Regions from separate parts of the Bradyrhizobium sp. IC4060 genome, predicted to be linked through region 2. Evidence: riboswitches for the same ligand, from Rfam matches in the RefSeq annotation. Region 2 holds a riboswitch; the other holds the start of a gene.

Region 1 (5,718 bases), on a different contig from region 2:
TTCATCATCATTCCCTGTCATGCCATCACGTGCGAGCGTGCGACAGAGCGATGGCCGCGGGATAGGGTCAGAGTTGTCGCAAACCAAAGCGCTAGCAAGCCACCGGCCTTGCGCGGCGCAGCATCGGCTGCACGTTTCCGTGCAGCGCTGCTCGCGCAGAGAGCAGAAGGCCGCGAAGTCAAAATGTGCAGCGCACCCTTGGATTCTTCGAGGCAAATAGAAGCGCCCGTTGCACTGCAATCGGATCGCACAAGGCCGTTTGTCTAATTTGCAGGCGATCGGTCGGCGGTGCGGGAGACAGCACTGACCAAGAGCTATGCACGCAGGTCGGCTCAGCCTCTCTTTATTGTACGGTCGGTAAGCGAGGACATCACCGGCCGCTGGTGGATAACCCGGCGCGCCGAACGGGTCGCGCCGGGTACGGAGATTTCGCGACTGGCTATGCGCTCGCCAGCCGTGCTCGCAAGCGCCGCCAGCCGATGACGATGCCTGTGATGGAGAACATCAGCCCGAGCGTACAGAGCCCGACAATGAGAGCGTCACGCAGCCGCGCATGAGCCAGCAGAATCGGGAAATCAAGCGTGTGCAGCGCACTGTAAAGCCAGCGATAGGCGCGGCGCGACGGGTCCAGCCTTTGCAGCACCTTGCCATCGGCGGCATCGACATCGAACCAGAGATCGCCGCAGGTCGTCCGGTAGACGAGGGCCCCCGGAAGTGCGGATTGCGCCGGATAGTCGTCGTTGCCGGCGAGCAGGAACGGTGCGGCACAGCCGGTGCCAAGGCGCGCCGTCAGGTCGCCGATCTCCTGCCTATCCAGGTATGACGCCGGTCCATCGCGCGGCGCGTCCCCTGCCCTGATCAACGCCTGACGGCCGAGACCAACCCGGTCGCGCCGATAGACATGGCCGTTGAAGGCGAACCATTCGACCTCGCGGGCCAACGGCGATATTGGCTGCGGATCGAGCGACGACGCGTCTCGCCAATCCGGGGCGGCATCGACCACGCCGGCCTCTGTCGGAGTCAGTTGCCCGCGCGAGAACAGGCGGCCGTGATCCATCGACAGCCAGCCGCTGAAGATCCAGCTCAGCACGAACACGGTCGCGACGAGACCGATGATGTGATGCAGGGCGTGCCAGCCCCGATAGGGCGACGAGAGCTGGCGTCCCCGCATTTTCACACGCACGATACCGAGCACCGCACCAAGCAATGCCGCGATCAGGGCCAGCAGCGACAGCGTCCAGACCACGCCATCCCACAGCGCCCAGCTGCTGCGCAGAATTGTCGGATAGATCCAGTGCAGCACGCTGCCGGCCCAGTTCCACGCGCGCTCGCTGCGCGTCGTATCCAGGACGACTTCGCCGGTCAGCGACGAAACGTAGACCTCCGTTCCAGGGGCATCGCCGAGAGCGGCGCGAAACAAGGGGCGATGGCGATCAAAACCGTTCGGCACGCTCCATTGATCGTAATCCGACCGCGCGACGATCGCAGCGCGCACCGCCTCAAGCCCGCGCTGACGTGAATAAGCTTGCACGATGGTGAGCGCGACATCGGCTGATGTCACCGACGCGTCTCCTCCATCGGAGGCGCGAACCGCTCGCGAACCTGCGGAGCCCGAGACGACGTAGACCGGTCCATCGCTCCGCTGGATCAGCCGAACACGCGTGGCATCGGCAATCCCGCTCGCCGCAACGGCGTCCGCGACCGAGATCCTCGTCCCGTCGCGATCGACCGGCACAAGTCCGGCAAATCGCTCCGCTTCCGTCAGCGACGGAAACGGGACGAAGTGCATCACGATTCCCGTCGCGAACCACATCGCGAACAGCAGGCAGAACGCGATGCCGAGCCAGCGATGCGTGAGGACGATCGCGCCCATCATGCGCTCAGGGCCTCACCATTTGAACGCGGCCGAGATCTCGTAGGTGCGCGGCGCGCCCAGGAGGATCTGGTCCGGATAGAACGGATCGCCCCAGATCGCATAGCGCTTGTCGGTGATGTTGCGGATACGGAAGGTCAGGCGGGCCTGGTCGACCGCATTGAACGCCGTCTTGGGGATGTCGACGAAGGCGTAGACGTCGGCCACGGTGTAAGCCTTCATCGTCACGACGTTGGCGTCGGTGTTGTAGCGGTCGCCGACATGACGACCGGTGATGCCGAGCTCCACCGGCCACGGTGTGAAGAAGCGATACGACGCGCCGGCGTTTGCGACGATACGCGGCACGTTTGGCGGCGTGTTGCCCGAGAACGAGCCGCCGGCAAAATTGTAGTCGGCATAGCGCGCATCGACATAGGCGATGTTGCCCCACAGCCGCAGCGGCTCGATCGGGCGTATTGAGGCGGCAAGCTCGACGCCCTTCGACTCCTGCCGCCCAGCGATATTCAGCTGCATGCCGCCGGCGGCCGCATAGACGTTCTTGCGCAGGATGTCGTAGGCCGAGAACGACCATTCCGCCCGGTTGTCCCATAACACGTGCTTGACACCGGTCTCATAGGTGCGCGCGGTGGTCAGATCGAGCGGCTGGGTGGGCGAGAGCAGGAAGATGTTGTTGGCTGCGACGTCGGCGCCGGTGGCGTATTGGCTGAAGAAGGTCAGGCCGGGAACGGCCTCCCAGGTGTAGCCGATGCGCCCCGTGACCGGCGCCCAGTCTTTCGTGAATGGAAAGCCCGCCTTCACGATCCCGTTCTTGTCGGTTGAATTGCGGTCGAGCCCGATGTGCTCGACACGAAGACCGCCGATCAGCGCGAAGCTGCGCGTCAGCTTGAGCCTGTCCTCGAATGACAGCGCCTCGTTGTCGATGCGCGCGGTCTGCTGCTGCGTCGTGAGCAGGCCGTAGAAACCGCGGTTGGGGTCGACCAGCGAAACGGAATCGCCGGGAAAGTTTGCCGCACCGGGCCTGACGAAATCGAGATAGCTCGACGACAGCGTCGTCACGAGCCGATTGTCGAAGCCCGCAATATTTGTATCCCAGATCAGGTCGGTGATGTTGCCGACCAGCCGCTGGCTGTGGGCGACATAGAAACGCTCGCGATCGACCAGGTTCGTGGTGGAATTGAACGCCTCGATCTCGTTGTTGAACCAGGTCCGTTCCGCGCCATAGCCATAGGCCTGACTTTTCAGCGTGAGGTCAGGCGCGAGCTTCAGCTCGAAGCCGCCACGCAGCCACACTTCCTGCGCCACGTTGCGGTTATCGAGAACGTTGTAATTGGTGTTGAAGGTGCGGTCGTCGATGGTGACGGCACCGAGATTCGTTCCGTTGTAATTCGAGACGTAATTGCCGGAGACGATCCCCGTCGTCGCGTGCGAGCCGCTGAAGGCGACCGGCACCAGCGGCGCGCCCCAATAGGCCTTCGAGCGGTCTTCACGATATTCGACCGCACCCCAGATCCTGAGGCTGTCGGAAACACGGTAGTTGAGCTGGCCGGACGTGCCGAACGTCTTGACATTGGTGTCATCGGCAAAGCCGTTGAGGGCGGAACGGCTGATGTCGAAGCGATAGTCCAGGCCTTGCACATTGGTGCTGCCGCCGGAGCCGTAATGGGCACGGAACGAATTCAGCGAGTCCCAGGAGAAATCGGCCTCGTTACGGACAGCTCCGGTGTGGGGCTGCTTGGTGACGAAGTTGATGGCACCGCCCGCGGCGCCCTCGCCCGAAATCAGCGAGGCCGGGCCCTTGAGAAATTCCACCGCCTCCAGATTGGCGGTATCCACGATCCGCGAGGTCATGTTCTGCGGACCGATCTTGATGCCGTTGTAGAGCGTGTTGATCTGGCTGTTGGTGAAGCCGCGCATCGAGAAGGCCGAAGGTTCGGCGGGGTTGTCGCCGGAGGTGACGCCGACGGCGCCCTGCGCCACCTCGGATACGGTGCGATAGCCCTGCTCGCGCATGGTTTCGGCGGAGACAACCTCGACGGTCGCGGGCGTCTGCCGCACCGTCAAGCCGAGCCGCGAGGCGCTTTCGGCAACGGCGTTGGAGTTGAGCGGCGTTTGCGGCGTTGAATCCGGCGTGACGGGTCTTGGCGCTGCGGATACAGCCGCCGGCCTGCGCGCTGCCGCGCGGCGCGCGCCCTGCGCCGTTCCTGCTGCCGGTTTGGCCGGCTTGCGTACCTGGGCGGGCGACACCTCGACGGGTGGCAGCGACTCTCGGGCCTGCTGCGCCAGAGCGGCCGGCAGACCAAGAGCGGCAAAGGACGTGAACGCGGCGGAGGCAAGCAGGACGCGGCGCGGTCGTGCGATACGGATGGAAGACACAGGTCAAAACCTCGGTATGACGTCAGTGGCACGTCACAGCGAACGAGGTCTCACCTTTGGCCTTGCAGCCGTCCGATGAAGCCGAATGTCTGTACTCCCCGACCGACATCTTCGCGTGTGACCACGGCTGACGGCAGGTCTCCTGGCTCGCGGGTCGTGACCGCTTCGTCGCCTTCCCGGGACCGAGGACCCAGTGGCTCGTGACGAAGGATTCACCGCTTACAGTTGCGGGGGCAGCCGCGGCATTGGGGACAATTTTCCCCGCACCGCATTCCCTTTTCATTCCCTCTCGGGAAAACCGTCGCGAGCATCTAGGATTACCACCAAGACAGAGTCAATGTGCCAGTTGCGGCGTTGGGGCCACAGCAACCAACTTTCCCTGGAGATGAGCATGGAAGGCGAGACCTTCCTCTGGTTGATCAGGCATGCGGCCGTCGCGGGCGTGCCCGGGACGATCCATGCGGCCGATGCGCGGGCCGACCTCGGCGATCACGCTGCATTGGCGGCCCTAAGGCAGCTGTTGCCCGCGGATCTCGCCGGCTATGCCAGCCCGTCGCGGCGCACGGTCGAGACGGCGCGCGCGCTGGGGCTCGAACCGGAGCTGATCAGCGAGTTTCGCGAGCAGGATTTCGGCGACTGGACCGGCCATCGGCATGACGAGCTCGCCGCGACCGGTGGCGAGGCCTACGCGCAGGTCTGGCGCGATCCCGCGCACGGACGGCCGCCGAATGGCGAGAGCTTTGCGGATCAGGTCGCCCGCGTCCGCCTGGGCCTGGCCCAGATTGGCGCAGGCTCCGCAGCACTGGTCGTCCATTCCGGCACCATACGCGCTGCGCTCTGCATCGCGCTCGATCTCACACCGGAAGCCGCGCTGCGCTTCGTCGTCGATCCGCTGTCGCTGACCCGGATCGACCGGCTGGCGGGCGGTTGGCGCGTCGTGTCGGTCAACCAGCGCGTGGCTTGAGCCGCATCAAGACGGTCGATCCGGCACGTTGGCCTGCGCGAACGTCGCCATGCCGTTGTGAAGTGCGCAGGCCGAGCGGACCAGCGGCAGCGCGATCGCCGCCCCCGACCCCTCGCCGAGCCTGAGATCGAGGCTGATCAGCGGCTGCACATTCAGCGCGCGCAACACCAGCCGATGTCCCTGCTCCGCCGATTGATGCGAGGGCAACAGGAACGGCTGGCAGGACGGGTTGAGACGCACTGCTGCCAGCGCCGCCACCGAGACGATAAAGCCGTCGATCAACACGGGGATGCGGCGTTGCGCAGCCGCGATGATCGCGCCCGAGATCGCCGCAATCTCGAGGCCGCCTACGGCGCACAGGATTTTTTCGGGTGACGCCCCCGCAACGCCGTGATGCGCGATCGCCGCATCGATCACCCGCACCTTGTGCGCGCGGCCCAACGCATCGACGCCGGTGCCGCTGCCCGCGATCTCGTCGGCACTCACACCGAGCAGGCTCGCAGCAATC
Region 2 (5,718 bases):
GTTTGATCGAGGATTGTCTCGCAGAGACGATCGAGGGCAACATGCACTAGCATTGCAGGCGCGCGCGTGCAGATTTTCCATATGCGGCGGCGAGGCACTATACGCGCAGGCGATCGTGCAGCAATCAGGCAAGGAACCCCGATCTTGCATCCGACAGTCCACCAGCCGCCGCCACAGCAAAGCCGATCATAAGGCTTGTCGCAGCCCACGTTTCCACGAGCCCAGGTCCGGACTTCAGTGCCAAACCCTAAGGGTGGGATCAGCCCCGGCAAGGCTACCGACAATGAAAGGCGAACAATCGTTTGACCATCCGCGTGCACGGAGCAATGAGGAAAAATGCTGCCGTAACCCTTGGAGCGTGAGTTGCGCCTCAAATCAACACGCTGGCGTCTTGCAGAGAGTGCGAGGCCCTGGCGGACTCCCGAGTTCGGACATGTCGACTGCCAACGCGGGCGTCTGTGGCACGTAGCTGCCGCTCGAGCTCAACCACTCCGGATGGACTGGCCTTTTGACCCGCATCAATGCTGCGGCGACTCCGTCCTGATAGCAGTCATCTTCTAGTAAGGTCATACGCATGGCGGAAAGAACGACTTGAGCCCATGATGCTTTCATGTCCGGGTACCAGCGATCACTTTTTAGGACTCCTTCCGGACGCAGCCGAGCCGCGGGTCGATGACCTGCACATGATAAGTTGCGCCGCTTGCGATGGCGTCTACTTTATCGACCTGCGGACAGGCCCGATTATGGGCTCCGAGCGAAGCTACGTTCATTCTAATGGTGTCAACCGAATCCGGCGTCTTCGCGCGCTCGCTGGAGCGCGTGGTACGCGCGCGAGAGCGCGGCTGAGGTCGCCCGCACACCCACGCCATGACGCTGCAGAACACGGAGATGTGTCACCAACAAGAGATGTGACATGACGGAAAGCCGGACCATCTACCCCGCCGCGGGCCGGATTGCTGGAGCTGCAGACCAGTTTAGTTCGTGCAGAACAGTTACAAATACCAACAGCCGAGGTCTTGAGCTGACCCAGATCGATTCGACTGAAGCTCAGGCCTTGTTTCCCGGCGGAAATCTAAATATTTCGGTTCGCGAGCGGACCGTGTTCCGTACCAACGATGCGACGGCCGATAGCCCTCTGCCGCGGCTCACGCCATCGATACCGCGCGCCGTCCGGTCTAATCGGGCAGAGCCTGTTCGCGCGGAAACCAAGCGATGTTCGCAATGTTCACAAGGTTGTCTAAATTTGTCAGCTCGCAGCGATGAACTTCGTCCAGGATCTAATGGCGATTCGATCTGGGAGCGGCTCGAAATCATGCCGCCCTTCGATCAGGATCTGGAGATTGCCGTGATCGAGGGCAATTCAATTCACCGGGTGGTCTTTCCTTGTCGCCGGGTGTTCGGCGGATGGATCAACGCGAATACCGGAGAGCACGTCGCCGTGCAGCCGACGCATTGGCGTATCTGGCTCGGATAGCGGCGGCCATCCTGCACAATAGATTGGCGTGAGTTGAGGCAGGAACTGGGTTCGGCGTCCTCTCGTCGGAAACTATCTAGAGTTTCCTGAATGAGAGCGCCTGACGGGAAACATGTCCGAGCGGACCGATTGTGGTGGGGGCTTGCGGTGACCGTCCGGCATCACTCCTCGCATTGCTGTCGCAACCGTTCCCAATGTACTCGCGAGCGACACACCTCTGTGTAGATTTTGACTCTCAGACCAAACGATCGCTTACCACGTCATAATTAACAACGATAAATGTGTCGATATGAGTCCATATTTTCGGCGAATGTTTCTCGCCTTGATGAACCGTCGGCTATTCTCTCTCGGCCAAGTAGCGCGACGCGTCAGCGTCGTTCCTCCGGGTTCACCTCCTTCGGACCACCAACTGGGGCCTGGCATTTTGGTTGGCCCCAAGGCTTGCTCGAGATTGCGGAGAGCGCAAATGACCACAAGCAAATTCGCTTGGTCGAGAACAGACCCGAGCGCGGGATCAATGGTTTTGCGGATCGGATGCTGCACGCAGTTCGCGGGCGGCAGCGACCATGTTGGTTAGCGCAGGTCGAACCTCCTCCCAGTTGCGCGTTTTTAGGCCGCAGTCCGGATTGACCCAGAGCTGCCATTCCTGCAAACGCGTCCGAGCCAGTACCATCAGCTCCTGCATTTCGCCCACCTCGGGAACGCGTGGAGAGTGGATGTCGTACACGCCCGGTCCGATTTGATTTGGATAGTCGTACTTGCTGAATGCGTCCAGTAGCTCCATTTTCGATCGCGACGTTTCGATCGAAATGACATCCGCATCCATTGCAGCGATCGCACCGATGATGTCGTTAAACTCTGAGTAGCACATATGTGTATGAATTTGCGTTTGATCGGCAACGCCCGATGAGCAAATGCGGAAGCACTCTCCGGCCCAATCGAGATATGCCTTCCACTCCGATCGGCGCAAGGGCAATCCTTCGCGGAGTGCCGCTTCGTCGATCTGGATCATGGCCGCACCGGCATTCTCGAGATCGCGGACTTCGTCGCGGATCGCGAGCGCCAGCTGACGGCAGACCTCGCTTCGAGGAATATCATCGCGAACAAACGACCAGTTCAGGATCGTCACCGGTCCGGTCAACATCGCCTTCATCGGCTTGCTAGTTAGTGATTGCGCATAGCACCACCAGTCCACAGTGATCGGCTTCGACCGCACTACATCGCCAAACAGGATCGGGGGCCTGACGCAGCGCGAACCATAAGACTGTACCCATCCCTTCCTGGTAAATAGGAAGCCGCCGAGTTGCTCGCCAAAGTACTGCACCATGTCATTGCGCTCAAATTCGCCGTGCACGAGGACGTCAAGACCGATGTCCTCCTGCCAACGTACGGCGCGGGCTATCTCCTCCTTGATGAACCTGCCGTATTGTTCGTCGCTCATCGCGCCTAGCGCATGCGCCGCACGAGCATTTCGAACCTCTCTGGTCTGCGGAAACGATCCGATTGTCGTGGTGGGAAAAGCTGGTAGTCCAAAGCGCGCCCTTTGGATCTCGGAACGACGGGCAAATGGGCTTGCGCGCCTGCGCATCGTCTGGTCGATCGCCCTCATCCGGGTAGCGACATTGGCATCATGGATCTTCGGCGAAGTCCGGCGGGCAGTCGCAGCGCATTCCGAATCGGCAAGAGCGAGCCCAACATTTTGGTCGCCAGCGAGTGCTCGCGCCAGGATCGCAAGCTCACGCATCTTCTGAACAGAGAAAGCAAGCCAGCTCTTGACGTCGGACGTGAGCCCGGTCTCGAGTTCAACATCGACCGGCACGTGAAGCAGCGAGCAGGATGGAGCGAGCTGTACACGGTGCTTGCCGAGCTTCGCAATCGCGGGCTCCAGCCGCTGACGAAGGGACGACAAGTTCGACCGCCATACATTCCGGCCGTCGATGACCCCGAGCGACATGACGAGATCACTTCGGCCGACAGCGACGATCTTATCCAACAACTCTGGCGCTCGAACTAGATCAAAGTGCAGACCGGAAACCGGGAGGCTCAATGCGGTATCCAGATTGTCGCCTAGCTCGCCGAAATAGCTGGCAACCATGATCTTGATAGCCGGTCCCTCCTTTGCGAACCGGTTATAGGCATGTAGCAATGATTTTCGCACCGCTTCGTCCAGATCAAGGACCAGGCAGGGCTCGTCAAACTGAACCCAACTTGCCCCTCGTTCGGCCAATTCATGCAGAACGTCGATATAGACCGGTATCAAATCATCCAGTAGGGAGAGGGGCTGGAACGCGCTATCGGCACTCTTACCGAGATTTAGGAATGTGACGGGCCCGATCAGGACAGGGCGGGTTTGAAAGCCTAGAGCCTTTGCTTCCACATACTCTTCAATGGGTTTGCGAGAGCAAAGTCTGAACCCCTGTCCCTTGTAAAACTCGGGAACCATGTAGTGGTAGTTGGTATCAAACCACTTAGTCATTTCCTGCGCGGGTGCGCCAGACCCCCGCGGGCCCAGACCGCAACTCGCATCCTGATCGTCGCATTGTGATCCGCGAGCCATGGCGAAGTACGTCTTGAGGGAAACGGATTCTCCTTTCGAGGCGTAGATCTCCGGGATAGCGCCAACCATGACACTTGTATCGAGCACCTGATCATACAGCGAGAAGTCATTCGACGGAATGACCGTGACGCCGAGAGACTTCTGACGAGCCCAGTTCGCTGCGCGCAGGCCGGATGCGTCCTCGAGCAACTGCTGTTCGCTGATCTTTCCGGCCCAGTAGCTTTCAAGAGCGAATTTGAGCTCACGCCTTGGACCGATGCGTGGCGTACCGAGCGTAGCAACCGGAAGAGAGAGAAGAGACATAGTGTTAACCCCTGTTGGGGACAGAGGCCATGGCGGACGCAGGCAGAGGAAGTCGCGCGCGCGACGGCTGCTTGGCGCACCACCGAGACACCCCGCCCGTGGACCAATCTATCGTCGGGGCAGGTCTCCTGGCTCGCTGGCTCATCGCTGCTGTCCGGCCTTCCCAAAGCCGTGCGGGCTTCAGTGACATCGTTGGACAGTAGCTCGCCGCTCACAGTTGCGGGGGCAGCGCCGGCATTTGGACCGGCTTCCCTCTTAGCTCCGGATCAAGTGGGATTCGGAGAACCTCGACGAGCTTGGATTATCGGCAGGAGGACTCTTCCGTCAACCTCTCAGATTATGTGCCACGCTATCTGCGACATCTACTAGGCGAATGACCGTCCATCTCTATGATTCTCTAAACAGAGCTGTCGCAATCAGAGATGTCCTTGTCAGATGTCGGAGTGCGACTCGGAGCTGCCTTGAGGCGACGCCGCCCGCCCCATCAATGAAGGGACAAAACCAGCCCGCGTAGCGGCGATTACCGCCGTTTCGAGCAGAATGCATTCGATGCGGCTTCCGATTTCCAGCGGTTCGCCCAGCACATCCGCTGGCCAGCTATTTTCTCGACTAGAGGATCCCCATTGAACACGTCAAGGCAGGAGGCGCAATCTAGCAACATACGCGGCGAGCAGGTTGATTTTCGTGCCAGCCAGACTTCTCGGCTTCGTATCGCCAGCCATCATGTAGGCCGAACGCCGACGGCAACTTTAGCGAACCACCCGGTTCAATGACGGCAAACACACCGTCGAATCTCATCAGGCACTTGGCATCGAGGCGCTCACCTCTTCCGCAAACTATCTGTGCGGGACAAGGATGCACAAACTACGCCGATACACTGAATGGAAACATCGAAACGTGCGCAGGTCGGAAAGTCGACAATAGGGACATAAAACCCCGTGCAAATCTCCGCCTGCTGCCTGGCACGAAGAATGCAAGCCCCTCGACATGCCCAGTCTCTTCTGCTGGGGATGTCCAGCTCAGCCAATTGACGCTGTCGCTGGCTATGGAAGTTAGCGGCGCGTGACATAGAGGGGAGCGCCTGCCCGCGCGGGACAGCCGCGGGTGCCCCGTCGCGTCTCCGTAAACTTCTTGCGCTCGCTCATAGCAGGTTCAAGGTTGCCCGCCTTGAAAGATGTACGGATGAAACGTGATAGGCCGAGGGTTATGAAGAGAATGTCGGGAAGACCCGCGCTATGGCTTCGCATGGGCGGACTTCTAATCTGCCTAGCCTGGCCGGCTGCCATGAGTAACACTATTCGCGCCAGCGACAACCCACTTGTCGAAAGACTCAAGTCAACGTGGCGAGCGCAAGATGGTGAGACGATAGAACAAATCATCTCCA

The links. Region 2 has a riboswitch for cobalamin ahead of metE (5-methyltetrahydropteroyltriglutamate--homocysteine S-methyltransferase). Riboswitches for the same ligand answer to the same signal wherever they lie in the genome.
Region 1: another riboswitch for cobalamin. It lies ahead of I6F16_RS05110 (TonB-dependent receptor); the one in region 2 lies ahead of metE (5-methyltetrahydropteroyltriglutamate--homocysteine S-methyltransferase).

The regions. Positions count from the first base shown of each region.
Region 1 is NZ_JADYVJ010000001.1:1,073,181-1,078,898, forward strand. Features, by position in the region: gene I6F16_RS05105 (PepSY domain-containing protein) at 440-1,876, opposite strand; gene I6F16_RS05110 (TonB-dependent receptor) at 1,889-4,246, opposite strand; cobalamin riboswitch at 4,361-4,564, opposite strand; gene I6F16_RS05115 (histidine phosphatase family protein) at 4,638-5,210, shown strand; gene cobT (nicotinate-nucleotide--dimethylbenzimidazole phosphoribosyltransferase) at 5,217-5,718, opposite strand, start outside.
Region 2 is NZ_JADYVJ010000023.1:54,474-60,191, forward strand. Features, by position in the region: gene I6F16_RS35435 (hypothetical protein) at 914-1,474, shown strand; gene metE (5-methyltetrahydropteroyltriglutamate--homocysteine S-methyltransferase) at 1,989-4,334, opposite strand; cobalamin riboswitch at 4,435-4,639, opposite strand; gene I6F16_RS35445 (nodulate formation efficiency C protein) at 5,619-5,718, shown strand, end outside.